DNA from 4 places in the Desulfocurvus sp. DL1XJH-121 genome. Region 1 is predicted to be linked to each of the others. Evidence: predicted binding sites of a transcription regulator. Region 1 holds the regulator's gene; each other region holds the start of a gene.
The links. The regulator sigma-54, encoded in region 1, starts transcription at its own class of promoters, with help from an activator protein. The targets are predictions, from matches to a motif close to CTGGCACGGNNNNTGCTT.
Positions count from the first base shown of each region.

Region 2: the regulator sigma-54 is predicted to act here: its motif matches at 1,509-1,526, upstream of ACYYG1_RS12105 (DNA-binding transcriptional response regulator).
Region 3: the regulator sigma-54 is predicted to act here: its motif matches at 4,634-4,651, upstream of ACYYG1_RS02225 (DVU0150 family protein).
Region 4: the regulator sigma-54 is predicted to act here: its motif matches at 5,086-5,103, upstream of ACYYG1_RS04525 (motility associated factor glycosyltransferase family protein).

Region 1 covers NZ_JBTVWW010000007.1:26,038-33,314, forward strand. The annotation lists gene kdsA (3-deoxy-8-phosphooctulonate synthase) at 1-249, shown strand, start outside; gene ACYYG1_RS06530 (KdsC family phosphatase) at 230-760, shown strand; gene lptC (LPS export ABC transporter periplasmic protein LptC) at 757-1,338, shown strand; gene ACYYG1_RS06540 (LptA/OstA family protein) at 1,335-1,880, shown strand; gene lptB (LPS export ABC transporter ATP-binding protein) at 1,880-2,602, shown strand; gene rpoN (RNA polymerase factor sigma-54) at 2,813-4,261, shown strand; gene hpf (ribosome hibernation-promoting factor, HPF/YfiA family) at 4,363-4,899, shown strand; gene ACYYG1_RS06560 (PTS sugar transporter subunit IIA) at 4,903-5,352, shown strand; gene rapZ (RNase adapter RapZ) at 5,357-6,259, shown strand; gene ACYYG1_RS06570 (PTS sugar transporter subunit IIA) at 6,314-6,751, shown strand; gene ACYYG1_RS06575 (PTS sugar transporter subunit IIB) at 6,756-7,223, shown strand; gene ACYYG1_RS06580 (PTS sugar transporter subunit IIC) at 7,217-7,277, shown strand, end outside.
Region 2 covers NZ_JBTVWW010000017.1:15,674-22,950, forward strand. The annotation lists gene ACYYG1_RS12095 (SLC13 family permease) at 1-386, opposite strand, end outside; gene ACYYG1_RS12100 (CBS domain-containing protein) at 425-970, opposite strand; gene ACYYG1_RS12105 (DNA-binding transcriptional response regulator) at 1,047-1,424, opposite strand; gene ACYYG1_RS12110 (dinitrogenase iron-molybdenum cofactor biosynthesis protein) at 1,646-1,987, opposite strand; gene ACYYG1_RS12115 (sigma-54 interaction domain-containing protein) at 1,984-3,390, opposite strand; gene ACYYG1_RS12120 (sensor histidine kinase) at 3,703-5,481, shown strand; gene ACYYG1_RS12125 (response regulator) at 5,481-5,912, shown strand; gene ACYYG1_RS12130 (response regulator) at 6,113-6,481, shown strand; gene ACYYG1_RS12135 (TrmH family RNA methyltransferase) at 6,609-7,208, shown strand; gene ACYYG1_RS12140 (L-threonylcarbamoyladenylate synthase) at 7,205-7,277, shown strand, end outside.
Region 3 covers NZ_JBTVWW010000002.1:159,712-166,988, forward strand. The annotation lists gene ACYYG1_RS02205 (universal stress protein) at 53-922, shown strand; gene ACYYG1_RS02210 (two-component system sensor histidine kinase NtrB) at 1,123-2,694, opposite strand; gene ACYYG1_RS02215 (hypothetical protein) at 2,832-3,158, opposite strand; gene ACYYG1_RS02220 (sulfite exporter TauE/SafE family protein) at 3,163-4,242, opposite strand; gene ACYYG1_RS02225 (DVU0150 family protein) at 4,259-4,558, opposite strand; gene ACYYG1_RS02230 (sigma 54-interacting transcriptional regulator) at 4,843-7,277, shown strand, end outside.
Region 4 covers NZ_JBTVWW010000004.1:120,344-127,620, forward strand. The annotation lists gene ACYYG1_RS04505 (ArnT family glycosyltransferase) at 1-1,278, opposite strand, end outside; gene ACYYG1_RS04510 (phosphatase PAP2 family protein) at 1,271-1,900, opposite strand; gene ACYYG1_RS04515 (3D domain-containing protein) at 2,036-2,545, shown strand; gene ACYYG1_RS04520 (VanZ family protein) at 2,606-3,016, opposite strand; gene ACYYG1_RS04525 (motility associated factor glycosyltransferase family protein) at 3,271-5,040, opposite strand; gene ACYYG1_RS04530 (cysteine synthase) at 5,180-7,277, shown strand, end outside.

The DNA of each region.
Region 1 (7,277 bases):
GACGCCACCCATTCCGTGCAGATCCCGGGCGGGCAGGGCGCCAGCTCGGGCGGGCAGCGCGAGTTCGTGCCGCTTTTGGCGCGCGCCGCCGTGGCCGCCGGGGCCTCGGGCGTGTTCCTGGAGACGCACCCGGACCCGGACAAGGCCCTGTGCGACGGCCCCAACTCCTGGCCCCTGGGCTCCCTGCGGGCCCTGCTCAAGGACCTCAAGACCCTCTGGAGTCTCGAATATGAGTGCCAAACCCAGTGAACAGGCCGCGCGCGTGCGGCTCCTGGTTCTGGACGTGGACGGCGTGCTCACCGACGGCGGGCTGTACTACGACCACCAGGGCAACGTGTCCAAGCGCTTCAACGTGCAGGACGGCCTGGGCATCAAGCTGGCCCAGGCGGCCGGGCTGCACGTGGCCGTGATCTCGGGCCTGGATTCCCCGGCCGTGGCCAGCCGCGTGCGCGAACTGGGCATCGAGGAATACCACGCCGGGCACACGGCCAAGATCGACGTCCTCAAGGGCATCTGCGAGCGCCTGAAGCTCGGCCTGGACGAGGTCGCTTTCCTGGGCGACGACTGGGTGGACGCCGGGGTCATGTCCCTCGTGGGCCTGCCCATGGCCGTTGCCAACGCCCAGCCCGAGATCCTGGTCCTGGCCGACGTCATCACCGAACTGGCCGGGGGCCAGGGCGCTGTGCGCGAGGCCGTCCGCTACATCCTGGACGCCCGCGGCGACCTGGACGCCCAGTGGGCCAAGTGGAGGAAGCGTTGAGCCGCAAGATCGTCCTGGCCTGCGTCATCGGCTTCCTGCTCTGGGCGGGCGTGGGCGTGGGCCTCTGGTTCTGGATGTGCGCGAAACAGGACGCCAAGAAGCTGGCGGACCTGGCCCAGGACGTGAACGTCGAGGCCGTGATGCAGCGCGTGGAGCTGTCCCGCGGCGCCGAGGGCAAGGCCGAATGGCGGCTCACGGCGGACGGGGCCGACTACCTGCGCGAGCAGGCCCTGGTGCGCCTGACCAACCCCAAGATCACCTACTACCGCCCCGACGGTTCCGAGGTTCTGGTCAGCGCCTCCGAGGGCGAGGTCAGCCAGGAGACCGGGGACGCGGCCCTGTGGCCCGACGTGCTCATCGTCTCCGGGCCCAACACCATCCATTCCAAGCGCCTGGACTACGCCGGGAAGAAGCGCGAGATCGAACTCACGGACCAGGTGCGCCTGGACCGCGGGGACCTGACCCTGCGCGCCCCGCGCCTGACCATGCTGCTTTCCTCCAACGACATCACCGCCGGGGGCGGGGTCACGAGCACCCTCTGGCCCGCCCAGGCCCCGGCAAAGGAGCCCAAGAAGTGAAGCCTTTCGCCTCTCTCGTCCTGTGCGCCGCCGTCCTGCTGACCCTGGCCTGCGTCCCGTCCCTGGCCGCCGACGGCAACAAGGTGCCCACCAAGATCACCTCCGACACCATGATCTACGAGCAGGACGGCCGCAGCGTGACCTTCACCGGCCACGTGCACGTGTCCCGCCCGGACATGGAGATCTGGAGCAACAAGCTGCTGGTGGTCCTCAAGGACACGGGCAAGAAGACCACGGGCTCCGTGGGCGCGGACCCCGGCGAGGTGGAGAAGATCGTGGCCACGGGCAAGGTTCGCCTGCTGCGCGACGGCAAGGAGGGCTTCTGCGGCAAGGCCACCTACAAGGTGGAGCCGGGGGTGCTGGTGATGGAGGATTCCCCGCGCCTGGTGGACGCGGGCAACACCATCGCGGGCCGGGTCATCCGGCTGTATCTCAAGGACAACCGCAGCGAGGTCGAGGGCACCCGCGACGCCCAGGTGGAGGCCGTGTTCTTCACCCCGGCGGACCAGGGCAAGGATTCCGGCAAGGAAGGGAAGAAGTAGTGTCCGTGCTCAGCGCCGAGGCGCTTCTCAAGCGGTACGGCCAGCGCGAGGTGGTGCACGACATCGGCCTCAACGTGGAGCAGGGCGAGGTCGTGGGCCTCTTGGGCCCCAACGGCGCGGGCAAGACCACCACGTTCTACATGCTGGTGGGCCTGGTCAAACCCAACGGCGGGCACGTGCGCCTGGACGACCACGAACTGGCGGGCCTGCCCCTGCACGACCGGGCGCGCCTGGGCCTGTCCTACCTGCCTCAGGAGAGTTCGGTGTTCAGCAAGCTCTCCGTGCGCCAGAACCTGGAGATCATCCTGGAGCACACGCGCCTCACCCCGGCGGAGCAGAAGGCCAAGGCCGACTCCCTGCTCAGGGAGTTGGGCATCACCCGTCTGGCGGACCAGAAGGCCATGCACCTCTCCGGTGGCGAGCGGCGCAGGCTGGAGATCGCCCGGGCCCTGATCCTGGACCCCAAATTCATGCTTCTGGACGAGCCCTTCGCCGGCATCGACCCCATCGCCGTGGACGACATCCAGGGCATCGTGCGGGGATTGAAGGAGAAGGGTATTGGCGTTCTTATCTCCGACCACAACGTGCGCGAGACCCTGCGCATCTGTGACAGGGCCTATCTCGTGTACGAAGGCCGGATTATTCTGGCCGGCACCCCTGCGCAAATTATCGAAGACCCGAAGGCGAGAAAAGTCTATCTCGGCGAAGGCTTCAGTCTCTAAGATCTTGTTTTCACATTTCTAAATTTACATTCAAAAACCTTGCCATCGGTGTTGCAAGGTTCGACGGACTATGGCATGGTCACCCTGCGTCCGGGTCTGGAGCGTTCGGTATTTCACATTCGGCTCACGGCGCGGCAGCCCGGGGGGTTTCCCGGGCGCCTTTGAGTGAACCGCGGGCATACTCCGCATAGGGAAGGCGTACTCCTCGATATGGGACTTGAACTCAGACAGCAACTCAAGCTTTCTCAGCAGCTGGTCATGACCCCCCAGCTGCAGCAGGCCATCAAGCTGCTGCAGCTCTCGCGCCTGGAACTGGTGGACATGGTCCAGCAGGAGCTGCTGGAGAACCCCCTGCTGGAGGAAAAGCCCGAGGAGATGTCCGAGGAGGCCCGCGAGGCCGTCCAGGACCGCGCCGAGACGCCGTCCGAGACCCGCGGGGATTCCGAGCCCGTGAACGTGGAGCAGGAGCTCATCAAGAGCGCCGAGTGGGAAAGCTACCTCGGCGAGTTCTCCTCCACGGCCAAACAGGTCCAGATGCGGGAGTACGAGACGCCGGAGGAGGGCATGTCCTTTGAGGCGCGCCTGTCCTCCAAGCCGTCCCTGGAAAGCCATCTGGACTGGCAGCTCAGGCTCTCCGACTTCACCCCCGAGGAAGCCGCCGTGGGCGAGGTCGTCATCGGCAACCTCGACGGCCTGGGCTACCTGCGCGCCGAAACCGACGAACTGGCCGAATTTTGCGGGGTCTCCCCCCAGGTGGTGGAATCCGTTATCCTGCGCATGCAGCGTTTCGACCCCCTGGGCGTGGCCTCGCGCTCCCCGCGCGAATGCCTGCTGGTGCAGATGGACGCCCTGGGCCTGGACGACCCCATTCTCGTCTCCCTGGTCTCCGACCACCTGGAGGACCTGGAGAAGCGCCGCTACAAGCCCATCGCGCGCAAGTTCAAGCTTTCCATGGACGAGCTCAAGGCGTACCTGGACGTCATCAAGAGCCTGGCCCCCATGCCCGGGTCTTCCTTCGCTGGCAGCGAGCCGCAGTACGTCTCCCCCGACGTGTTCGTGTACGAGTACGACGGCGAGTTCGTCATCGTGCTCAACGAGGACGGCATGCCCCGGCTGCAGATCAGCCCCTACTACGTGGACGCGGTCAAGACCCGCAGCTCCAACGAGAAGGAGTACATGCAGGACCGCATGCGCTCGGCGGTCTGGCTGATGAAGAGCCTCTACCAGCGCCAGCGCACCCTGTACAAGGTCATGGAGAGCATCGTGCGCTTCCAGGGCGAGTTCTTCCGCCACGGTGTCCGCAAGCTCAGGCCTCTGATCCTCAAGGACGTGGCCGACGACATCGAGATGCACGAGTCCACCATCAGCCGCATCACCACCAGCAAGTACGTGTCCACGCCCCACGGCGTGTTCGAGCTGAAGTTCTTCTTCAACAGCGCCCTGGACCTGGACGACGGCAGCCAAGTTGGCAGCGAGTCCGTGAAGGCCATGATCAAGGATTTCATCGACAAGGAGGACCCGCGCAGGCCCCTGTCCGACGAAAAGCTGGCGGACATGCTCAAGGACGACCTGCAGATCAACATCGCCCGGCGCACCGTGGCCAAGTACCGCAGCGCACTGGGTATTCTTTCGTCCTCCAAGCGCAAACAGATTTTTTGATCTGCCCGCCTCCTGGTCCCTTTATTTTGGTTTGGTTTCGTCCTACACTGAAGATGACCGGGAATCCCCGGTGTTCTTCACCTCAAGTTAGGAGGACGCCCATGCAGATCAATTTCAACTTCAAGAATTTCGAACCCTCCGACCATCTGAAGAAGTACGCCAAGAATCGTTTCGAGAAGCTCTTCAAGTACGCAAGGACGGAAAACGCCTCCCTTCTGGTCAATCTGTCCGTGGACAAGTTCCGGCAAAAGGCCGATGTGGTTTTCACGGGAGACGATTTGAACCTGTCCGCCAACGAAGAGTCCGAGGATATGTATTCCACCGTGGACCTGGTGCTGGACAAGCTGGACGCCCAGGTGCGCAAGGCACGGGAAAAGGCCAAGGACATCAGGCGCAAGCGCGGATCCGTGCGCATGGACGTGATCAGCTTCTCCGATTCCGGAGAGGGCGAGCGCGTGCCCGCCATCCAGGCCACCGACTCCTACGAGCCCAAGCCCATGAACGTGGACGAGGCCGCCATGCAGCTGGAGTCCAAGGGCTATGAGTTTCTTGTTTTCCTCAACGCGGAGACCGATCGCGTCAACGTCATCTACAACCGCAAGAGCGGCGATTACGGTCTCATCGACCCTGGGATGTAGCGAATGAAGCTTGGAGATTTGCTGGATAAGGATTTGGTATTGCCCACACTCTCGGCCAGGACCAAGACTGAGGTCCTGGCCGAGCTTGTGGCTGCGGTGGCGCAGCGGGAGCAGGGCCTGGACCAGAAGGCCGCCCTGGCTGTGTTGCAGGAGCGCGAGAAGCTCGGCACCACGGGCATCGGGGACGGTATCGCCATCCCCCACGGGAAGCTCGAGAACATCGAGAACATCCTGGTGGCCGTGGGACGCAGCGAGGAGGGCGTGGAATTCGAGGCCCTGGACCACAAACCCTGCCGCATCTTCTTCCTGGTGCTCGCGCCGGAGCAGGTGGCCGGGATGCATCTGCGGGTTCTGGCCCACATCTCGCGCCTGCTCAAGGACGACCAGTTCCGCAAGGCCTTCCTCGTGGCGGACGACGCCGAGGATCTCTGGCGTCTGGTGAAGGGGGCCTAGGGGCATGGACGAACGGGGAGCGCAGGCGGCGGAAGCATCGACGTTTCCCGTCATCATCCTCACCGGGCTTTCCGGCGCGGGAAAGTCCACGGCCCTCAAGGTCTTCGAGGACCTGGGCTTCCTCACCGTGGACGGCCTGCCGCCCACGGTCATCCCCGAGATGGTCGGCCTGTTCGTCCGCGAGCCGCACATGTCCCACCGGGGCCTGACCCTGGGCCTGGACGTGCGGGTCGAGAATTTCAAGGCCCAGTGGGAGGCCATGCTCTCCCGGCTGCGGGAGATGGGCGTCACGCCCCGCGTGGTGTTCGTGGAATGCAGCGCCCCCGTGCTGCTGCGGCGCTATGCGGCCACCAGGCGGCCCCATCCCCTGGAGGGCGCCTACGGCCTGGAGCGCGCCGTGGAGGAGGAGCGCAAGCTGCTCTGGAGAGTGCGCGAGCGCGCCGAGCTGGTGGTGGACACCTCCGGCTATTCCATCCACGACCTGCGCCGCTTCCTGCAGGAGAAGTGGAATTTCCTCAAGGAGAAGCGCTGGGGCCTGCGGGTCTACGTCCTGTCCTTCGGGTTCAAGCACGGTGTGCCCACGGACGCGGACATGCTCTTCGACCTGCGCTTTCTGCCCAACCCCTATTTCGACGAGAGCCTGCGTCCCTATTCCGGGCTGGACAAGCCCGTGGCCGATTTCGTGCTGCGTTCCGAGATCGGGACCGGGTTTCTTGACAAGCAGCTCGATTATCTCAAATTCGTCCTGCCGTGCTACGCCCGCGAGGGCCGCTATCGCCTGACCGTGGCCTTCGGCTGCACGGGCGGGCGGCATCGTTCCGTGGCCGTGGCCAAGGCGGTCTTTGACTCCTTGGCCGACTCGGATTATGCAGTCTTTCTCGAACACCGCCACCTTGATCTCGAATAGCGGCCCCGTCGGGGTGGGCCGCGGGCAGGCGAGTCAGTCCGGACCATCATCATAATGAGCAGCCAAGACAACAAATCCAAGGACGTGGGCGTGGTCGTGGCCACGCACACGGATTACGGCGAGCACCTTCTCGCGGCCGCGGAGATGATCCTTGGGCAGCAGAAAGGCTGCCGGGCGGTGCCCGTGGACATGGGCCACGGCATGGACGAGATCGTGGAGTCCCTGAAAAAGGCCGTGGAGTCCGTGGACGCCGGGGCCGGGGTGCTGATCCTCACGGACATGTTCGGGGGCACGCCCACGAACATCTCCCTGTCCCTGCTCGGGACCTACAAGCTGGAGGTCATCACCGGGGTCAATCTGCCCATGCTGCTGAAGGTCCTGGGCATGCGCTCCATGTCCCTGGCCAAGGTGGCCGAGGAGGCCAAGAACGCAGGCATGCAGGGCATCGTTGTGGCCGGGGAAGTGTTGCGCAAGAAGGTCGCCGGAGGCTGAGGCCGTGTTCTGGGTTCGCGTGGACAACCGCCTGATCCATGGGCAGATCATCGAAACTTGGCTGCCCTTCACCAAGCCGCGCATGATCGTCGTGGTCAACGACGACGTGCGCGCCGATCCCCTGCGCCAGGAGATCATGGGCCTGGCCATTCCCGCTGGCGTGGAAAAGGCCTTCGTGGGCGTGGTGGAGTCGCACCAGTTCATGGAGCGTACCTTTTCCTCCCACGAGCCCGACGTCCTCGTGCTCTTCGCCAACTGTCCAGACGCCCGTCGGGCGCATGAAAACGGCCTGAACTTCAAGGTCCTGAACCTGGGTAACCTGCACTACGCCCCGGGCAAGGAGCATCTCTGTCCCCACGTGGCCCTGGACGGGGCCGACCGCTCCTGCCTGCGCTATTTCCACGACAGCGGCGTGGACCTGGACTTCCGCTGCGTGCCCAACGAACCCGTTCAGGTGGGCGAGCCGTGGTAGGGGCCTGCGCCACTGCCGCATTCTGGGTCGTGACAGCGGCCGCCTTGTTCACGG
Region 2 (7,277 bases), on a different contig from region 1:
TTGTAGGCCAGGCGCTTGGTCAGCCCGGTCTTGGTGAACACCGTGCCGATGACCAGGGAGGCGAAGATGAACATCACGGACGGGTCCATGAAGTCCTTGAAGGCCACCTTGGCCGGGCGGATCAGGAACAGGGCCTGGAGGATGCCGATCATCAGCGAGGTCACGCCGATGGGCACCACCTCGAAGACCCACCACGTCCCGGCCAGCAGGAACACGGCCAGGGCGCCCTTGCCCTCGCGCGAGAGCAGGAAGTGCTCGCCCATGGGGTCGATGGCGTCGGGCCAGGCCGGCGAGAAATAGACCACGCAGAACAGGGCCACGCCGGTGAGCATGAACACGAGCCGTTTCCAGTCGAAGGACGCGGCTTGTTTGGTTGCGGCAGTCATATTGGATTACCTTCCCTTTGTCTGGGGTTGGATGGGGATTATCTGGCGCAGGCCAGGACGAGGGCCTTGATCCTGCTGAACACGTCGCCGAAGCGCAGCGCGCCCACGACCTTGCCGCCCTCGCGCACCAGCAGAGGCTGGTGCGCGCCCATGACGTAGAGGTGCAGGGCCTTGTCCAGGCCCGCCCCCGCGTCCACGAACTCGGTCTCGGCGGGCTCGTGCATGATGTCCGCCACCTTCAGGCCCGAGGCCTTGCGGCAGAGGTCCGCCAGGGGCGCGGACCAGAGGTCGTATTCCCTAAACATCGCGGCCATGTAGTCCGGGGTCAGCACGGACCGCTGGTCCATGGACTCCAGGATGCTCTTGTATCCGGGCTCCAGGGCCAGGTAGATGTCCGTCATGGTCACCTTGCCGCGCACGCCCCCGTCCGGCCCGAAGACCAGCACGTCGCGGTGGGAATGCGCCTGGCCCCTGGTCTTCTTGTCTTCCTCCAGCGCCAGGAAGCAGTCCAGGAGGGTGTCCTCGATCCCCACGGAGACGTACTCCCCGATGGGGATCATGAGGTCCTTGATAGTGATGTCCATCAGCCGTCCTCCAAAGGTTTGTCCGGGCGCCCCACCCGGCTTGCGTTCATGCCGGGGCCGCGATCCGGCCCCGGGCTCAGCTTCGTTTCGCGGGCCGTTTGCCCGCGCCCTGGATCTTGTGCAGCAGCTCGTTGACGTCGAAGGGCACCAGCATGTCGTCCAGCACCCCCTGGCTCCTGGCGCGCATGGCGAAATCCACGTCCCCGCCGCTCTCCAGGAGGATGATGCCCGCCTTGGGGGCCGCGTCGGCCAGCCTGCGGATGCGGCCCAGATCCTCGTCGCCGCACTCCCGGGCCAGGAACAGGATCACGTCCGCGCCCCTGTCTGTGAGAAATCGCACAGCCTCGCCGGTGTCCGCCTCCTCGTCCACCACGATGCCGGCGGCGGCCAGGCGGAAGGCCAGCTGGCTGCGGAAACCGTCGTCCGGCGCGAGGATGAGAACGCGCGGGCCCATGCTTTTCGACTCCTTGGCAACGCGGATCTCCCCGCGTTGTCCGGCCATGGCTCTTGGCATGAAATTCACAAAGTCAGGCCGGAAAAGCAGAAAGCATGCCAGAAAAAATATGTCTGAATACCGGATAATTGGCGATTGGAGGCGAAACAGGCGAGACGAATTGAAACTATACGAAACGAATTATCAAAGACAAAAAGAAACAAAAAGCCACATATCGGTAATCACATGTCGTCGGGGCAATCCAGGACCGCGCCGGGTTCCAGGGTGCGGGAGTCCAGGGCCGCGAGCACCGAGTCCAGGCCGCCGATGACCGAGTCGTAGACCTCCACGCCCTTCCATTGCAGATAGTCGTAATACTTGCCCTCGATGGCTCCGCAGACCACCAGGGAGACCTTTTCCGTGAGCACCAGCTTGCACAGTTCGTCGGCCGAGGCCGAGGACAGCACCAGGGTCTTGCCGTCGGCCTCGGCGCCGCTCTCCAGGCGGCCCAGCCAGGCCTCGGCCGTGAGGTCGAAGCGGGCGGCCACGTGGTCCAGGTCCAGGGTGATGAGGATCTTGGTCATGCCGGGGGCCCCTGGGGATCGATCCCGTGTTTCTTCATCTTGCGCCACAGGGTGCTGCGGCCCCAGCCCAGGATGTCCGCGGCGCGGCCCCGGCGGCCCTTGGCCTGCACCAGGGCGTCCATGATCAACTCGCGTTCCGCCGCGTCCCAGTTGGGGGCGTGGGGCCTGGCCGCGGCGCGCGGCGGGGCCGGGGCTCCGGGCTCCACTGGGCGCGGGGCCGGGGCCGGGTGCGGCCGGGTCATGTACGCGGGCAGGTGCTCGGGCAGCACGGTGTCGCCCTCGCAGACGTTGACCGCGTATTCCACCACGTTGCGCAGTTCGCGCACGTTGCCCGGGAAGGGATGGCCGAGCAGGATGTCCCGGGTGCGCGGGCCGAGGCTTTTGACCTCCTTGCCGAAGGAGGCCCGGAACATGGCCAGGAAATGGTCCGTGAGCATCTCCAGGTCCTCGCCGCGCTCGCGCAGGGGCGGCAGGTGCATGCGCACCACGTTCAGGCGGTACAGGAGGTCCTCGCGGAACAGGCGCTGGGCCACCATCTCCTCCAGGTCGCGCAGGGTGGCGGCGATGATGCGCACGTCCACCTTCACGGGCTTGGTGCCGCCCAGGGGATAGAAGGTCTTGTCGTCCAAGAAGGACAGCAGCTTGACCTGCAGGGGCAGGGGCAGGTCGCCGATTTCCGTGAGGAACAGGGTTCCGTTGTGGGCCAGCTTGAAGCGGCCGGACTTGTTCTCCACCGCGCCGGTGAACGCGCCCTTGACGTGGCCGAAGAGTTCGCCCTCCAGGAGCGTCTCGGGCAGGGCCCCGCAGTTGACCTTCACGAAGGGGCCCTTGGCCCGGTCCGAGGACTGGTGGATGGCCTCGGCCACCAGGTCCTTGCCCGTGCCCGTTTCGCCGGTGATGAGCACCGAGGAGTCGGTCTGGGCCACGCTGGGCAGCAGCTGGAACAGCTTCTCCATCTTGGGGCTGTGGCCGATGATGCCCGCGTACCCGAAGGCGGCCTGCTGGCTGGGCTCCAGGTTTCGGAGCAGGCGCAGGTCCTCCACGGTCTCCATGTAGCCCTGCACGGACCCGTCCGCAGCGCGCACGGGCGAGGCCGTGACGCGCACGGGGATGCGTTCGCGGTCGGCGTTGATGATGTCGCCCTCGGCGCAGGCCGGGGAGCTGTCGCGGTCCAGTCCCGCCAGGGGGCAGCTGCGGCCGCACAGGCTGCCGCGCAGGGCGTAGCGGCAGGGCAGCCCCAGGCTGCGCCGCGCCGGAAAGCCAATGAGCACCTCGGCGGCCTGGTTCATGGCCACCACGCGCCGTCGGGTGTCCAGCAGGAGCACGGCCAGGGGAATCTCGTCCAAGAGCGGCAAAAAGGGCACGGGCGAGTTCAGGATGCCGTGGACCAGGGCGCTGCTCATGGGGCGGTGGTGTTTCGTGTGTGGAACATGATGCAACACTTTGACATGAATTTAACAAGTGTTGTCAAGGACGGAATTGGGCTCCTCTGGGCGGGAGCCGCCAGCACGCAAGGAAATATTGTCCCGGTGCCCTTTGGTAATATATTCATTTTCAAAATAAATTTTTCACATGGCGCGCCGCGCGCCCGTCGCGCCCGCGGGGCGGGGAAAAAATCGCGGCCCGGCGTGTTGACAGGCGTGTGCGCGGATGGGATTGATGCACTATGGAATGAAATGGGACGGTTGCGTCGAACCGGACGGAGATCGGCCAGCATGGAAAAGCAATACCAGGCGCTGCGGCGCACCATGATCGTGACCATCGTGTTGGTCTCCCTGGCGCCCCTGTTGGGGCTCTCGGTCATCGGCGGCTACCAGTTCCAGTCCGCGTACAGCGAGAAGGTCCTGGCCCACGTGGAGCAGCTGGTGCTCAAGCACCGCCAGAACGTGGACGGATTCCTGCGCGAGAAGCTGGCCGAGATCCAGGTGGTGGCGGACATCCTGGACGGCGAGCGCCTGCAGGACGAGGCCTTGCTGGAGGATGTGCTCCTCAGCCTGCAGCGCAGGCACGGCGGGGTCTTCGTGGACATCGGCGTGGTCGGGGCCGGAGGCCTCCAGACGGCCTACGCCGGGCCCTTCCGCCTGGAGGAGGCCGACTATTCCCAGGCCCTCTGGTTCCGCGAGGCCATGCGCCGCGACCACTACATCAGCGACGTGTTCCTGGGCCTGCGGGGCCTGCCGCATTTCATCGTGGCCGTGAAGCGGGTCTGGAACGGCGAGGTGCGCATCGTGCGCTCCACCATCGACTTCGTGGCCTTCAACGAACTGGTGGACTCCATCCGCCTGGGACGCACGGGCCAGGCCTACATCGTGAACCGCGAGGGCGGCCTGCAGACCAGGAGCCGGGGCGGTTTCGTGCCCGACCCCGACACCATGCGGGGCATCGTGCGTCTGGTCCAGGCGGCCGGGGCCCGGCAGGGCGGTTCGGGCGACGTCCCGGCCGACGTCCTGCGCCCGGTCCCGCCCCCGGCCATGGACGTGCGCCCCGGTCCCCACGGCGAGCCCCTGCTCTATCTGGCCGCCCCCCTCAAGGACGGCAGCTGGTACCTGGTCTACCAGCAGGACGAGTCCGAGGCCTTCGCCGAATTCTACCACGCGCGCCTAGTGGCCCTGGTGGGCGTGCTCCTGTCGGGCGCTGCCATCGTGTTCATGGCCGTGGTGCTCTCGCGGCGCATGGTGGGCTCCATCGTGCGCGCCGACAAGGACAAGGAGCGCATGAACGAGCAGATCGTGGAGGCGGGCAAGCTCGTGTCCGTGGGCGAGCTGGCCGCGGGCATCGCCCACGAGATCAACAACCCCGTGGCCATCATGATGGAGGAGGCCGGGTGGATCGGCGACCTCATGGACGAGGAGGCCATGCGCGCCACGCCCCGCCACGCCGAGATCATGGAGTCCGTGGCCCAGGTCCGGGGCCAGGGCCGCCGCTGCCGGGAGATCACCCACAAGCTTTTGTCCTTCGCGCGCAAGCTCGATCCCACGCCCACGGAGGTGGACGTCAACGACCTGGTGTCCGAGATGGCCGACCTCTCGGAGCAGCGCGCGCGCTACGCCAACGTGACCATGGTCACGGATTTCGACGAGGGCCTGCCGCACATCCACGCCTCGTGTTCCGAAATGCAGCAGGTCCTGCTGAACCTCGTGAACAACGCCATCGACGCCATGGAGAGCGGCGGCGGCGAGCTCAGGCTGGGCACGGCCCGGCAAGGGGACGAACTGGTCATCAGCGTGGCCGACACGGGCGCGGGCATCCCCCAGGCCAACCTGCCACGCATCTTCGACCCCTTTTTCACCACCAAGCCCGTGGGCAAGGGCACGGGCCTGGGCCTGTCCATCATCTACGGCATCGTCAAGAAGATGGGCGGGGAGATCACGGTGGCCAGCTCCGTGGGAGTGGGCACCACCTTCACCATCCGCCTGCCCCTGCCCCGGACGGACCGGGACGCGCGGGGCGGCGGCCATGAACCTGGGACGATCAACTCCGAAGGAGGCTCCTGATGCACGAGCGAGTGCTGCTGGTGGACGACGAACAGGGTTTTCTGGATGCCATGGCCAAGCGCCTGGACAAGCGGGGCTTGAAGGTCAAGACGGCGACCAGCGGCCAGGAGGCCCTCGACGCCCTGCAGGCCGACGATCTCGTTGAGGTGGTCGTCCTGGACGTGAAGATGCCCGGGCTGGACGGCATCGAGACCCTCCAGCGCATCAAGGCCGACCAGCCCATGGTGGAGGTCATCATGCTCACGGGCCACGCCACCGTGGAGACGGCCATCGAGGGCATGCGCCGCGGGGCCTTCGACTACCTCATGAAGCCCTGCGAGGTCGAGGTGCTCATGGACAAGATCGCCCAGGCCGGGGCCCGGCGCCGGGAGCAGGATCAGCGCATCCTGGAGGCTCAGGCCATGAATATCGCCCTGCGCCGCGGCGACTAGGCGGAAGGCCTATAAGCGCACAATCGCCGCGTTGCTGCGGCCGGGGCAAAACCTCGCGTATTTGGATACGCTTCGGTCTTGCCCCGGCCTTGCGCCTTGCGCTTGCACGCTTCTAGGCCTTCCGCCGCGAGGCGTGCCGCGTGTGGGGACCGCCTGACGGCGGTCGGGGCCGTGTAAAGTGGAGTTGTAGAGGAGGGAGCATGGCGGACGAACCCATCAGGCTGCTGCTGGTGGACGACGAGCAGGCCTTCATCAACGTGCTGGGCAAGCGTCTGGCGCGGCGGGGCGTGGACGCCACCCTGGCCTCGTCCGGGGCCGAGGCCATCCAGCATCTGCGCGGCCGGGACTTCGACGTGGCCGTGGTTGATCTGAAGATGGAGGGCATGGACGGCATCGAGCTCCTCGGGGTCTTCAAGAAGATGCTGCCCGCCATGCCCGTGATCATCCTCACGGGCCACGGTTCGGAGCGCGCGGCCCGCGAGGGCGTGCGCCAGGGGGCCTTCGACTATCTGGTCAAGCCCTGCGACCTGGATCGACTGTTGGAAAAGATTCGCCAAGCCATCGCCTAGAAGCGTTTCCGGAATCATGGTGCTTTGGCCGGGCGGTTTGCCTTGGTGCGCAAAACGTGGCATTCACGGCGGCACGTCGAGAACCGCTTTCCGCCGCAGGCGGGAAACAGTCCCGGGAGCCGCCCAGATGCCCAAGATTCCCCAGTGCAGAACCCAGGAGCGCAAGGACCGCGTGCGCGAAGTCCTTATGCGCCGGCAGAAGGACCTGCGCCTGGTCCTGGCCAACATCCACGACCCGCACAATGTTTCCGCCATCCTGCGCAGTTGCGACGCCTTCGGCGTCAACGAGGTCGACCTCTACTATACGGACACGGCCTTTCCCAACCTGGGGCGCAAGTCCTCGGCCTCGGCCAAGAAATGGGTCTCCCGCACGCGCCACACCGCCGCCGCCGCCCTGGTCGGCGGCCTGCGCGGCCAGGGCTACCAGATCCTGTCCACGGGATTTTCCGAGACCGCGCGGCCGCTCATGGACTGGGACATGACCCGGCCCACGGCCATCATGCTGGGCAACGAGCACCGGGGCGTGGACCCTGAGCTGGACGAACTGGTGCCCGACCAGATCTACGTGCCCATGATGGGCATGGTCCAGAGCCTCAACGTGTCCGTGGCCGCGGCCGTGATCCTGTACGAGGCCTACCGCCAGCGCCGGGCCGTGGGCATGTACGACAACCCTTCCTACGCCCCCGAGGAGATCGAGGCGCGGATAGAGGACTGGTGCGCGCGATGAACGTGGATTTCGAGCGGGCCCTGGAGATCGTCAGCGCCGGGGGCTGCCTGGTCTACCCCACGGAGACCC
Region 3 (7,277 bases), on a different contig from region 1:
GCGCGGGGCGCCGGACTTGCGGAAGGCTCCGGGGGGAGCAAGGAGTGGGGGCATGGACAAGCATCTGCTGGTCACAGTGAGCGGAGACAAGAGCGCCATGAGCGGCGTGCGCTTCGTGAGTTCCTTTTTCCGGGACAAGAGCCGGCTGCGGGTCACGCTGTTCTACACGGCCCCGCGCCCCCCGGCGCTGTGGGGCGGCGAACTGAACTACGAATCCCTGAACGAATACGAGGTCCAGTCCCGCAGGAACGAGCTCAAGGGCAAGCGGGCCCTGGAGGAGGCCATGCGCCTGCTCTCGGACATGGGCTTCCCCGAGGAGCGCATCAACGCCAAGCTGACCCTGCGCAACGTGTCCACGGCCGACGACATCCTGCGCGAGGGCGAGGAGGGGCTGTACGACGCCCTGGTCCTGGGCCGCAGGGGCGTGACCCGGCTGGAGGAGTTCCTGGCCGAGAGCGTCTCCGGCCAGCTGGCCTTCAGCAACGCGGCCTGCCCCCTGTGGATCTGCCGGCGCATCGACCCGGAGCGCAGCGGGGTGCTGCTCTGCCTGGACGGATCCGACGCCAGCCTGCGCGCCGCGGACCACGTGGGCTACATGGTGGGCCCCCTGGAGCGCCACGAGGTGACCATGGCCCGCGTGCTGCGCGGCGCCGGGGACGAGCCTCCGGAGACCACGTTCATGCGCGCCCGGGGCGTGCTCATGGACAACGGGGTTGCCGAGGGACGCATCCGTGAAAAGGTCCTGGACGACGGGGCCGCGCCCAAGGCGCTGTTGACCGAGGCCCAGGAGGGCGGGTACGCGGCCGTGGCCATCGGCCGCACCGGGCGCGGCCGCAGCCTGCTCAGGCGGATGTTCATGGGTTCCGTGGGCCGGACCCTGCTACAGGAGCTGGAGGGAGTATCCCTCTGGATGCGCTCCTAGCGGGCCGCTGAAAAACAGCGATCTGCGGCGTTGCTGCGAAAAATGCAGACCCTCGCGTATTGGGATACAGCTCTGCTCTCGATATCTGTAAGGCTCGAAGACTCGCCTAACAGCTAGTCGGTCGTCGGGCCTGCATTTTTCTTGCGCCTTGCATCTCACTGTTTTTGAGCGGCCCGCGCAGAAGTTTTTCCAACAGTCTGCTAGAGTTCGTCCTCGGGGCCGAATCCGGGGGCGCTGTCCGGGACGTCGTCGTCCACGATCTCGGGGATGGGCGAGGGGCTCCATTCCACGGACAGGGTGGGCATCAGGCGCATGGTGATGGTGGTGCCCTCGCCCGGGCGGCTCTCCAGGTGCACGCTGCCCCCGAAGTCCTCGATGATCTTCTGGATCATGGCCAGGCCCAGGCCCGTGCCCCCCTCCTTGGTGCTGGCGAAGGGGCTGAAGGCCTTTTCCATTTCCTGGGGCGTCATGCCCCGGCCCGTGTCACGCACGGACAGGGCCACCATGTCCCCGTCCAGCACCGCGCCCATGGTCACGGTGCCGCCCTCGGGCATGGCCTCCAAAGCGTTCTTGACGCAGTTCACCAGGCACTGCTTGATGCGCCCGGGCCCGGCGATGACCTTGGGCAGGTCCGAGGCGCACTGGATCACGAACCCGTAGCCCGAGCGCTCGTACCCGATGCGCATCAGTCCGGCCACTTGCTCCATGAGCGGGGGCAGGTCCACCTCGCCCACGGAGCCCTGGGTGGGCTTGGTGAAGTTCAGGACGTCGCTGAGCATCTTGTCCAGGCGCTTGGTCTCCTCCAGGATGATCTGGGCCTTTTCCTTGTCCGTCTCGTCCAGGTTGGGCGACTTGAGGAGCGAGCCCACGAATCCGCCGATGGCGAACAGCGGGTTGCGGATCTCGTGGGCCAGGTACATGGCCATCTCGCCCACCACGGAAAGCTTCTCGGACTGCTGGCGCTGCTTTTCCAGGCTGGTGCGCGAGGTGATGTCCCGGCGCAGCACGGCCACGTGGGTCATGTTCCCTTCCGCGTCCCGGATGGGGTAGGAATAGATGCGGAAATACAGGAGCTTGCCCTCGGGGCTCACCCGGGTCAGCAGGGCCTCGGCCTTGCGGCCCTGGGCCAGGGTGGCGTGGAACGGGCACTTGAGGTTCTCGCCCCGGCAAAAAGGCACGCCCCGGGCCAGGCTCTGCACCTGCCAGCAGGGCTTGCCCACGAGGTGCTCCTTGTCCTGGCCCGTGCGCTGCTGCACGTGCTCGTTCATGTCCACCACGCGGCTCTTGAGGTCCAGGAGCAGCACGTCCTCGCGGATCTGCCCGGCCACGGCCTTGAGCAGGGCCCGGGAGCGGTCCAGCTTCATGCGCTGGTGCATGGCCGCCTGGTGCATAGTGTGCAGCCCGCACAGGAACACGGCCCCGCGCCGGTCCATGATGGACACGCCCTGGGGCACGTCCCGCCGCGCGGCTTGGGAGTCGAAGACGCCCTTGATGTCCACCGCCAGGTTCAGCTCGGGAACCTCGGCGAGCATCGCCCGCCAGGACGCGAACACGCGCACGCCCTCGGCCTTGAGCCGTTCCACCTTGCCGGTGTTCAGGTCCGGCTCGGCCACGGCGGACAGGCGCATGGGCGGCAGGAACACGGAATAGGACTCGTCGGACAGGATCTCCGACAGGGACCAGAAGCCCGGGCCCGAACCCACGATGCCCACCACGAACTCCTGGTCGTCGAGTTCCCAGAGGCAGAATCCATCGGCATTGTCAGGGATCATGCGCTGTCCCCCGGCCGGACTGCGGCCTGGTCTGCGCCGCCCGCGTGGCGGCGGCGAAGGTCTTCGGGACCAGGGTAGTGCGGACGGATGCCGGGTTCAACGGGGGGCGGCGCATCCAGCCGCCGGTCGGAGTCGGGCTATTCCCGGGCCCCTTGCTTGGTCACGTTCATCACCTTGAGGGCGATCTTGCCGGAGCCTCCCAGGTCGTAGGCGATGCGCAGGATGTCCCCGGGTTCCGGGGCCAGGCCGATCTTGGCCGTGGAGATGTCGAAGGTGGCGGTGACGCCGGTGCTGCGTCCGTAGGGATGGTCCTGGCTGAAGTTGATGTCGTATTCCTCGACCGTCAGGGTCTGGGCGGCGGCGTTCAGCTCCAGGCACTTGCCCTGGACCACCTCGGCGGCCAGGGCCCCGGACGGGGCCAGAAGCAGGGCGGCCAAGGCCAGGGCGGCGAATATCTTGTTCATGTGCTCACTCCTCGCCCGTGCCGTGGGCCTCGGCCCGCGCCAGTTTCTTTTCCCGCAGCTCGCTTGCCGCGCCCACCAGCATGACCTTGAGGATGTACAGGCAGAGCAGGGCCATGGTCCCCAGGATCAGGACGGCCGCCGGGGTGTCGTGGCCCAGCTGCTTGAGGATCACCGAGAGCATGCAGCAGACCACGGCCGCTCCGAAGGCCAGGCGGATGCCGTAGCCCCTGGAGTACTTCGTGGCCACGGTGCCGATCTGCGCGCCGATGGCCGCGCCCGCGAGCATCACGAACACGGCCACGATCTCGATGCGGCCCTTGAGCGTGTAGGTGAAGGCTCCGTAGATACCCGCGAGCATCACGGTGAAAAGGTCCGTGCCCACGGCCACGTGGGTCGGGCAGCCCAGGAGGTAGACCAGGGCGGGCATGCGCAACAGCCCGCCGCCGATGCCCAGGAATCCGGCCAGCACGCCCGTCGCCAGGCTGACGGCCACGGGCAGCCACAGGGAGCAGGTGAAGCCCGCCACGTGGAAGTCGATCATGGGCGGGATGTTGATTCTGCGCAGGAGCTTGTACCAGGTCACGCCGTCGGGCTCCTGGTCCTCGGATCTGTCTTCTCCCTGGCTCAGCCGCCTGCGCTTGCGCCGCGAGGCCTTGAGGCAGTCGTAGAAGATCATCCAGGCCACCAGGGCCAGGAATCCGGCGTACATCCAGCGGATCACGGCCCCGGCCAGACCCAGGCGTTCGAAGTGCATCACGAACTGGGCCCCGATCTCGATGCCCGCCATGGTGCCCAGCAGCAGGATGAATCCCAATTTGTGGTCCACGTTGCCGAACCGGGAGTGGCGCACCGTGGAGATCATGGACTTGCCCGCGATGTGCGCCATGTCCGTGCCGATGGCGAACGCCATGGGAAAGCCCAGGATGTTCAGGCCCGGCGTGACCATCCAGGCCCCGCCCATGCCGAAGAAGCCGCCGATGACCCCCACGGAGAAGCCGATGAGCAGCAGCCCCGGCCACAGGATGTGCATGCCCGCGATGGGCATGTACATGTAGAGCCAGCCTGGATCGTTGAAGAATTCCATTCACATGCCCCGGCGCCTAGAGTTCGATGATCTCGCGGGTTTCCAGGTCCAGTCCCGTGCGGGCCATGATGGTGTCCATGAGCAGCCCGAGGATGCTGCCCACTAGGAGCGTCAGGACCACGGTCCAGACTGCGAATAGGGTGATGTTGGTATTGTAGAGGTCGGCGAGGTACCTGAGCATGGCCGAGTCGATGACCCGGGTGTCCACCACCACAACCAGTTCGTGGAAGTCGCGGGCGCCGGCGAAGGCGCAGCCCGCCGACCAGAGCAACAGGAGCAGGACACGGGGTATCAGGGCCATGCGGGTTTTGGGCATGCGGTCTCTCCTTGCGCTGCTGCCTGTTTGGGCGTCGGCCCCGGGCTTTGCCCGATAGACCACGCTCTTCTGCTTGAGCAAAGCCTATGCCAATGGCTCGAAGTGCGCGGCAAGGCGCGAGGCCAGCAGAAAATAGGCCTTGCGCAATAGGTTTTTGCGTGATAGCCGAAAGCTGGTTCCGCGACTCATATCAAGAGGAGGGTCTTGTTGTGGGGATTTTCAGCGGGCGTTTAGCGCCGTCCGGACCCGAGGACCGCAAGGGCAGGGCCACGGGACGGAGCTTGATGACGAAGCTCATGTTCTGGCTGCTGCCGTCGGTGGTTATCATCGTCCTGGCGGAAGGCCTCGTGAGCTACCGGGTTTCCTACAAGTTCATCGACATCGCCCTGGAGCGGAACGTCCGTGTCCAGACCCTGGCCATCGCCCACGGGGTGAACACCTTCCTGGACACCTGCAAGCGCGACCTGCTGTTCGTGGCCAAGGGCTCCATGAACGAGGCCTCCCTGCGTGATTTTCTTGCGCGAAAAAAAGCCTCGGGCTGGACCGGGTATCGCGAACTGTCATACGTGTCGCCGGATAACGAGGGGCACGTGATTCTGGTTTCCAAGGGCCAGGACATCTTTCGCATTCCCGAGGGCCGGGTTTCAAACATGTCCCCGGATCCGTTCATGGTTTTCGAGGAGGCCAAGGGGCTCAAGCCCGGTCAGGTCAGCCTCTCGCGCATCGTCAAGGCCGAGTATCCCTTTCCCTCCAAGGATTCCAAGAGCCGCCGGGTCTCGTCCCACATCATCCGCTTCGCCACGCCCTGCGACCCGGACGGGGACGGCCGCTTCGGGTATCTGGTCCTGGCCGTGGACGTACGCCGGGTGCGCGACATCCTATCCCTGTACAACTCCGACCAGTCGCCCCTGTGGGGTTATCCGCGCAGCGACGAGCTGCGCTTCAACTACCTGTTCGACCCGCAGGGCTGGATCCTGTTCCAGTCCGAGGATTTGAACCAGGATGACCCGCCCCTGACCACCTATCTGGCGCGCACCGGGCTGGACGGCACCCTGGGTCGCCCGGGCCTGGACTGCGCCTTCCGGCCCAGCTCCGGAAACATGCCCTTCTGGAGCATGATCGCGGACATCGGCGAGTCCAAGGCCAACCTGCTGCGCGTGGCGGACAAGGGCACCGAGACCGGCGAGATCAAGCAGTATTATTTCTCCTACGCGCCGGTGACCTTCGACTCCGGGGACGGCAAGCCCAGGGTCCACTGGGGCGTGGCCTACGTGGACCGCTCCAAGCTGACCCTGGCCGCGGGCTACAGGCACCTGGACAGCCTGTTCATCATCACCCTGGTGGCCGTGGGCGGGATATCCCTGATCCTCTTCGTCACCAGCCGCCTGGTGACGCGCCCCGTGCTCCTGCTCTCGCGCAGCGTGGACAAGTTCCGCTCCACCGGGGAGATCCGCAAGATCGACCTGCACGCTGCGGGCTATGAGACCGGCCTGCTGTCCGAGACCATCAACGACATGATCGACATCATCCGCCAGCAGCGCACCGAGCTGAAGCAGAAGGACGAGATCATCCGGGCCGTGAGCCTGATGGAAAAGGCCGACATCGCCAGCGAGGTGCCCCGCGACGCGGACGGGGCCGAGCTGAACATCATCCCCGAGATCGTGGGCCACGGCCCCAAGATCGTGCAGCTCAAGTCCGACATCCTCAAGGCCTCCCAGGCCGACGTGGACGTGCTCATCCTCGGCGAGACGGGCACGGGCAAGCAGCTCACGGCCGAGGCCGTGCACCGCCACAGCGGGCGCTCCTCCAAGCCGTTCATCTCCATCAACTGCGGGGCCCTGGACGAGAACCTGCTCCTGGACACCCTTTTCGGCCACGTCAAGGGCGCGTTCACCGAGGCCCGGGGCGACCGCAAGGGCGCGTTCCTGGAGGCCCACGGCGGGACCCTGTTCCTGGACGAGATCCAGGCGGCCTCGGCCAAGGTCCAGCAGTCGCTGCTGCGGGCCATCTCCATGCGCAAGATCAAGCCCCTGGGTTCGGACAAGGAGCTGGACGTGGACGTGCGCCTCATCGCGGCCACCAACGCGGACCTGCCCGAACTGATCAAGGCCGGGGATTTCCGCGAGGACCTCTACTTCCGGCTCAAGGTCATCACCGTGCAGACGCCCTCCCTCAAGGAGCACCCTGAGAGCATCCCCGCCCTGACCATGTACTATCTGCACCATGCCGAGCAGATGGTGGGCCGCAAGGGCGTGGCCCTGTCCAAGGGCGCGCTGGAGAAGCTCAAGCAGTACGAGTGGCCCGGCAACATCCGGGAGTTGATCAACGTCATCACCCGCGCCGTGGTCATGACCGAGCACGACATCATCCAGGCCACCGACATCCGCCTGGAGGGCGAGGACCGGCTCGGGCTGGCCGGGGCCCTGCCCGGGGCCGAGCCCTGGGCCCGCCGCGACGGCGCCGCGCCCGAACCCGGCCCCGGCCGTGGGCCCGGCCGTGGGCCTGTGGACGAGGAACCCGCCTCCGCCGAGGCCGAGCCCGCGGAGCCGGGCGCGGGACTTCCCGCGCAGGCGTCTCCGCCCAGGCCAGCGCCCCAGGGCGGGGGAGCCATGTCCAGGCTCAACGCGCGCCAGCGCCGGGCCTATCCCGAGATCATGCGCCGCGCCGAGATCAGTCGCCAGGATTACCAGGACATCGTGGGCGGCGGCCTGCCCTCGCG
Region 4 (7,277 bases), on a different contig from region 1:
GGCCAGGACCAGGAGCGCCCCGCCCGGGGACATGGTCCGCGCGAAGCGGATCAGGATCGCCGCGGCCAGGGCCGAGGCCAGGGCCATCCACCACAGGCCCTTGATCTCGATGGGCCAGTCCACGAAATAGTTGCCGAAGGGCAGGCTCAGGGCCATGAACGCGAACAGCCCGCCTATCCAGAGGTACAGCCGCCGCACTCCGGTCTCGTTCATGCCCAGGAGCGCCCGCGCCGTGAGCAGCGCCAAAGGCGGGAACAGGGGCAGCAGGTAGACCACGATCTTGGTGGACAGGCTGGACAGCAGGATGAAGCCCGAGAGCGCGGCGATCCACAGCCAGGCCAGGCCCGGGTCGGCGGTCTTGCGGGAGCCGATTACACCCTTCCAGAAGCCCGCGCTGAACAGCCGCGTAAGCGGCAGGGCCGCGAGCACGAAGGTCCAGGGCAGCCAGGCCGCGGGCAGGGTGGCGAAGTAGTGCCAGAAGGGCTGCTCGTGGTGCGAGGCGTTCACGGCGCGGCGGTAGATCTGCTTGTAGAAGATATTCTCCACCAGCTCGCGCTCCCCGCCCAGCCAGGCCGCGCCCACCCAGGCCCCCAGGAGCAGCAGGCAGGCCAGGAGCCCCAGGCCCACGTCGCGGCGGAAAAAGCGCCGCGCGCGTCCGCGCCACAGGCAGTAGAGCAGACCCGTGAGCAGGGGGAAGACCAGGCCCAGGGGGCCCTTGGTCAGGGTGGCGACGCCGGCCAGGACAAAGGCGGCGATGGCCAAGCCCGTGGCCCGCTCGCGCTCCAGGGCCCGGAACAGGCAGACCTCCGAGGCCGTGATCAGGGCCGCGAACAGAAGGTCCATGCGCGAGTAGTGGGTCAGGCCCAGGAAATAGAAGCAGGTCAGCAGCACCAGACCGGCGGCCAGGCCGGTTTCGCGGCCCCCGCGCAGCACCAATCGGTTCAGAGCGCAGGTGGCCGCCAGGAACAGCAGGCCCGACAGGGCCGCCCCGGCCATGAACAGCGCGGGCACCGGGGCCTTGAACACGGGCAACAGCCCGGCCAGGAACCAGAAGTACACGGGGGGCTTGTCCGGATAGGGCACGCCGTTGAGGTACATGACCAGCCATTTGCCCGCCTGGGTCACGTGCTCGAAGACGTTGGCGTAGCGGATCTCGTCGGAGAACCACAGGGCCCGGCTGTCCAGGGCGAACACGGTCTGCAGGGCCAGGACGCCCAGGAGGAAGAACAGGGGCGCGAAGGCCGCGGCCGTGAACAGGCGGGTGAAGAGCTTATTCATGGTAGGGCGAATCCTTGCCCCCGCCGAATGCGTAGGTGGCCCATCCGGCCAGGGAGCCGAACATCCAGCCGAAGAGGACGTCCGAAGGGTAGTGGTGGTTGAGATAAATGCGCGAAAAACCCATGAAGGCCAGCAGCACGCCCAGCAGCAGGGAGTGCGGGAATCTGCGCACCCACAGGCCCAGGGCCAGGCAGGTGCCCGTGAATTCCGCAGTGTGGCCCGAGGGCAGGGAATGGTACAGGGAGTCCAGGGTCATGAAATGGTTGATGAACTCCCCGGTCTCGGGACGGGGGCGGCCCAGGCCCATCTTGACCAGGTTCACCAGGGCCAGGCAGACCACCAGCTGGACCACGATGTAGGTCAGCACGTAGCGCACGCGTCGCGAGTCGTTGCGCCACAGGCCGTGCACGAATATCCCGGCAAAGGCCAGGTACATGAAGGGGTTTCCCCAGTTGGTGGCCACGGAGAACGCCGATCCCAGCGCGGGCCAGTCGGCCTTGTGCAAACGGAAGAACTGGAGCACGTCCCGCTCGGGTCCGATGAGCAGGTACTCCAGGGCCAGGACGAAGAGCAGGGGGGCCGAGATCAGCAGGTAGTGCCCGGCCAAGGATGCGTATCGCATGCGTTCCCTATAGGGTACGGGGCCAGGCAAGGCAAGGAGCGGGGCGCAGGAAAAAAGGCTTCACAGCAAAACGCGCGACACGGTATACTGGCCCCGGACGCCCGCGCTTCCGGCGCGGCCCCTGGGAGGAGAAGCATGTACCGGACCTTTGTTTTGCTGCTCATAGTGGCCCTGGGGGCGGTGGCCTGGCTGCAGGAGACCCGCATCGCCGGCCTGGAGTCCCGCCTGGTCGCCCAGGGCGAGCGCCTGAGCGAGATCCAGGTCCGCCAGCAGGCCTCCGGGGACGTGGGCGGCCTGTTCGCCAAGCTCATCCTGGACAACCGCAAGACCATCCTGGACCTCAAGCGCAGCCGCGAGGTCACGGTCACGGCCTACAGCCCGCGCATGCGCGAGACCGATTCTACCCCCTACCTCACGGCCAGCAACAACCCCGTGCGCCAGGGCATCGTGGCCGTGTCGCGGGACCTGTTCGACTCGGGCTGGGTCTTTGGCCGCAAGATCTATCTGAAGGGTCTGGGCATGTTCACCATCGACGACCTCATGGCCCCGGAAAAGCGCAACCAGATCGACATCTTCATGTACGACACCGACTCCGCCCTGGGCTTCGGCAAGCGGACCCTGCGGGCCAGCCTGCTCGACAGTTAGCGGCGGCGCTCGTGTAATTATCGGCGTCCGGCAACGGGCGCATTTTTTTTGCGTGGGGAGTCAGGAGCGGGGCGGGGCCTTGCGGGAACCGTCGCCGTGGTAGTGGCGGTCCATGCCGCTTTGCCTGAGGTGGGCGCGGATTTTGAGGCGCACGCCCAGGCGCATGCCCAGCGCCACGCCCAGGATGTCCGCAGCCAGGCCGAGGAAGGACGGGGCCAGCTGCGGCACGAAGGCCCGGGCCACCTCCAGTCCCGCGCCCAGGAAGATCATGGTCCCGGCCCCGGTGATGGCCGCGCGGCGCGCGCCCAGGCCCAGCATGGGCAGCATTCCCAGCCAGGCGTAGGCCGCCAAATGCAGGAGCGCGCGCCCAAGGACCGGGGCGCTCTCCAGCCCGGGCGTCAGGGACGCCCAACCCACAACAGCCACCGAGGCGGCCCACAGGGCGAGTATCAGGGGATGGTTCCTGGACATGGCGCGGCCACCCTACGCCCGGCCGAAGGGAGGGGCAAGGCTGCCCGGAATTCCATGACCGACGGCCGTGGAGCCGGGGCGTCGAAGGTAGGGCTGCCTTTTGATGATGAGCTTGGCTGGTGCCCCAGGCTGCCCCAAAATGTGCGGATGCAAGGCGCAAGGACACCGCAAGACCGACGCGTATTCCACAATACGCGAGGGTTTGCGGTGTCCGCAGCAACGAAGCAGACGTGCGTTTTGGGGCAGCCTGGGGGCTAGGCGGCGCGGGTTTTGGCGTTGACGCTTAACTCATCGTCGACGTGCTTGACCTTCTCCAGCACGCGCACGAAGAGCTGCTTCAGGCGCACGAAGTCCTGCATGCGGTGGACGCCGCCCAGCTTGGCCATGGCGGCCACGTCCATGAATTCGTTGTACAGGTACGGGGTGTACAGCGGGTCCTGCCTCAGGAACATGAGCACGTGGTTCAGGACGCCCCGGATTTCCCCCTGGCGCTTGGCCGAATGCTGGAAGAGCTTGTAGAGGCGTTTTTGCACGGATTTGAGCGAGGTGGTCCAGGCCGCCAGGCGCGGCTTGAACACGGGCACGGACCTGGGGGCGCGCGCCGCGTCCAGGGCGTCGGTGAAGGTCCCGAGGCTGCCCTCCTCGGAATCCAGAAGGTTTTCGGCGTACAGGTCGTCCAGGCCCAGGGCCACGGAGCCCTTGATTTCCAAGCCGCCGCCGTAGAGGTTGAATACCGGGATGGCCATGCGCTGCACGTCGGCCTGCATGTCGCGCTGGGCCGTGACGTAGGACATGGCCGAGATGACTTCCTTGCCGTCCATGTTGGTCATGCGCACGTGGCGCTTGGGGTCGAAGTCGCGGCGCACGGTCTGGGCGTGGTGGCCGGCCACGTGGCTGCGTTCGCCCTTCCAGGCGAAGTCCTGGCCCGCCAGCACGATGCGCTCTGCCCCGCACCAGGCGAGGAAGCGCAACAGGGCCACGCTGACGTTGCCGCCCGCGTCGATGACGTGCTCGCGTTCCTTGATGATGAAGGTGGCCAGCCCGCCCAAGGTCCACATGGGGATGGCGGGGCCGGGATAGCGGCGCACAACCTCGGGCTGGACCTTGGTGGAGTAGATCAGCGGGATGCGCGAGGCCCAGTCCATGTCCAGGCGCTCGAAGACCCGCTGGATGCCCTGGCTGTAGTCGATGGCCATGCACAGGTGCGGGGTCAGGCCCTGGGCGTGCACCGCGGGCAGGGTCTGCAGGGCCGTGGCGTAGAAGGCTTGCCCGGGGTTCTGGGCCAGGGCCGGGCCGAATTCGGCCAGGGACGGGCCCGCGCCCAGGACCACGGCGGTCAGGCCCTTGGCCGCGCCCTCCAGGGAGTTTATGCTGCCGTTGGCGAAGGCCTGGCGGAAGTTGGCGATCTCGTTGTCCACCATGGTGTCCTGGCGGTTTCTGAGGGTCACCAGCTCCATGGCGATATTTTCCATGTTGCGCTTGGCCGTGGCCGACCATTTGGCGTATTCGGGGCCCATCTGGGAGCTGGGCAGGTCCGCGCGCAGCTGCACCGCGCCGTAGATGAACTGCAGGTCCAGCCGGCACAGGGCCTTGTACAGCACGGGCTCGTCGGGCGGCAGGAACCGCAGGCGGCCCTGGTTGATGAAGGGCGTGTAGTCCGTGAGGGCCAGGCAGGCCGCGAGCATCTCGGGCCGGGGCTCCATGACCAGCACCCCGTGCGAGGGCGGATGCGTGGTCAGCACGTGGTTCAGGCCGTAGCCCAGGTTGCAGCCGATGAGCACCGTGGCGCTTTTTTCGGCCTTTTCCGTAGGCTGCCAGCGATGATAGAAAAATTGGGGCGTCGCGTCGCCGAACAGGAGCTTGTTCTCGCCAAGGGGCAGGTCGAGCAGGCCGTGGCGGTTGGCCACCAGTTGCTTTTCCAGAGCGTTCGGGTCAGAATCCTGGCCCTTGAGCCAGGGCGCGACGGGAGAGCCCTTGGCTTCCAGGGCTTCGAGGTTCTTTTCCAGGTATTTGAACAGTTCCATGGTTTCGGCTCGCTGTACGGGTTTACGGTCTGGGTCGGCCAGGAAATGCAAGGACCCTGCCACCCGCGCAGGCCATTGGCCGGGCCTCAGGCCGGCCAGCGCGCTCCGTGGGGGCGAAAGTATAACAATCGGAAATATAATGATTTATGAGAACATCCTGCAGCTGACGGGCAAGACGCCCCTGGTGCGTCTGAACCGCGTGGCCCCTCCGGGAAGCGTCGAGTTTTTGGCGAAGGTCGAGTTCTTCAATCCCGGCGGGTCCATCAAGGACCGCGTGGCCTCGGCCATGATCGAGGCCGCCGAGGCCGCCGGGGAGCTGGCTCCGGGCAAGGTCATCATCGAGCCCACTTCGGGCAACACGGGCATCGGCCTGGCCATGGCCTGTGCGGTCAAGGGCTACAAGCTCAAGCTGCTCATGCCCGAGACCGCCTCGGAGGAGCGCAAGCGCATCATGCGCGCCTACGGGGCCGATATCGTGCTCACCGAGGGCCGCCTGGCCACGGACGGGGCCATCGAGGAGGCCTACCGCCTGGCCCGCGAGGAGCCCGAGACCTACGTGCTCATGGACCAGTACAACAACCCCGCCTGCATCGAGGCCCACCGCGCCAACACCGCGCGCGAGATCTGGGAGGCCACCGAGGGCAGGGTGACCCACGTGGTGGCCGCCCTGGGCACCTCGGGCACGGCCATGGGCCTGGTCAAGGGCCTCAAGGAATTTTCGCCCGAGGTGCGGGTGGTGGCGGTGGAGCCCTACGCCCGCCACAAGATCCAGGGTCTGAAGAACATGCAGGAGTCCTATCCCCCGGGCATCTACAACAAGCACATGCTGGACGACGTGGTGCACGTGGAGGACGAGGAGTCCTTCGAACTCTGCCGCCGCCTGGCGCGCGAGGAGGGGCTCCTCGTGGGCATGAGCTCGGGCGCGGCCATGGCCGGGGCCCTGAAGGTGGCCCAGGGCCTGGACAAGGGCTTGGTGGTGGTCATCATGCCCGACGGGGGCGAACGCTATCTGTCCACCACGCTGTTCGCCCAGCGCGAGGAGCGCGGGGTGCGCATCAGCGGCGCGGCAGGGGGCGACGCCTGCCTGACGGCGCGCGAGGGCGGCCTGTCCCTGTACACCGTGGGCCCGAGCCTGGACAACTGGGACGTTCCCGAGTTCTGGCGGCGCTTGGTGCTGCTGGACGTGCTGGCGCGCCGCCTGGAGCAGGACGGCGCCGAGGTCCGCGTGGCCGCCGGGCTGGCGGACCTGGACGACCGCACCATGGCCGCGGCCCGCGCCGCGCACATGCCGCGCGCGGTCTTCGCCGCCTCGGTGCGCGAGGACATCGAGGCCAGGGCCGCGCTGCTGGGCATGTCCGGGCGCGTGGTCTTCCCCCTGGCCGGGGAGTGCATGGACGCCTGCACGCGCCTGTGCGAAAAGCTCCTGGCCTCGGGCCTGGCCTACGAGAAGCTCCGAAGCGTGTATTTCGACGTGCTGCGCGACGCGGATTACGGGCGGCTCACGGACATGGACATGGACAAGCTCTCCCTGGGCAAGACCGTGGACCTGGCCGACTACGTGAAGGCCAACCCCCAGGACTTCACCCTGCTCAAGCGCGCCACCCTGCAGGACATCAAGGACGGCGAATTTTGGCAGACCAGCTGGGGCAACGTGCGGCCGAGCTGGTTCCTGCAGATGGCCTCCGCTGCGCTCTGCGCCCTGGGCGCGCCCGACGTGTTCCTGGGCGGCGAGGCCCATCGCTTCCCGCACATGGAGAACCTGCGCGCCCTGTGGGCCGCGGGCGGCGGGGGCGCGGGCTGCGCCTGGATGGCGGCCCGGCCCGTGGCCGAGCCCGAGGCCCACGGCGACAAGGCCGGGGACGCCTTCCCCCAGGCCAACCTGGGTGCGCTCCTGGCCGGGGGCTACGCCCCGGCGGCCCTGCGCATGTGGCTGATGTCCGCGGGCTATCACAAGCCCCTGGATTTCTCGCGCCCGACCCTGGAGATGTGGGCCAGGAACCAGCGCACCGTGCAGGACTTGGCCGCGTCCCTGGCGTCCCTGCCCGGAGGCGAGGGCGGGGGCGTGGGCCCGGAGGTGGAGCAGCTCCTGGTGGACGCCAAGGGCTCCCTGCGCGAGGCCCTGGACAAGGACCTGGCCCTGTACGCCTACTGGCCGGAACTGTTCGCCTTCTGCCGAGGCGTCAAGCGCCGCCTGGGCCAGGGCCGGTTGACCCTGGACGAGGCCCGGGCCTGCTCCG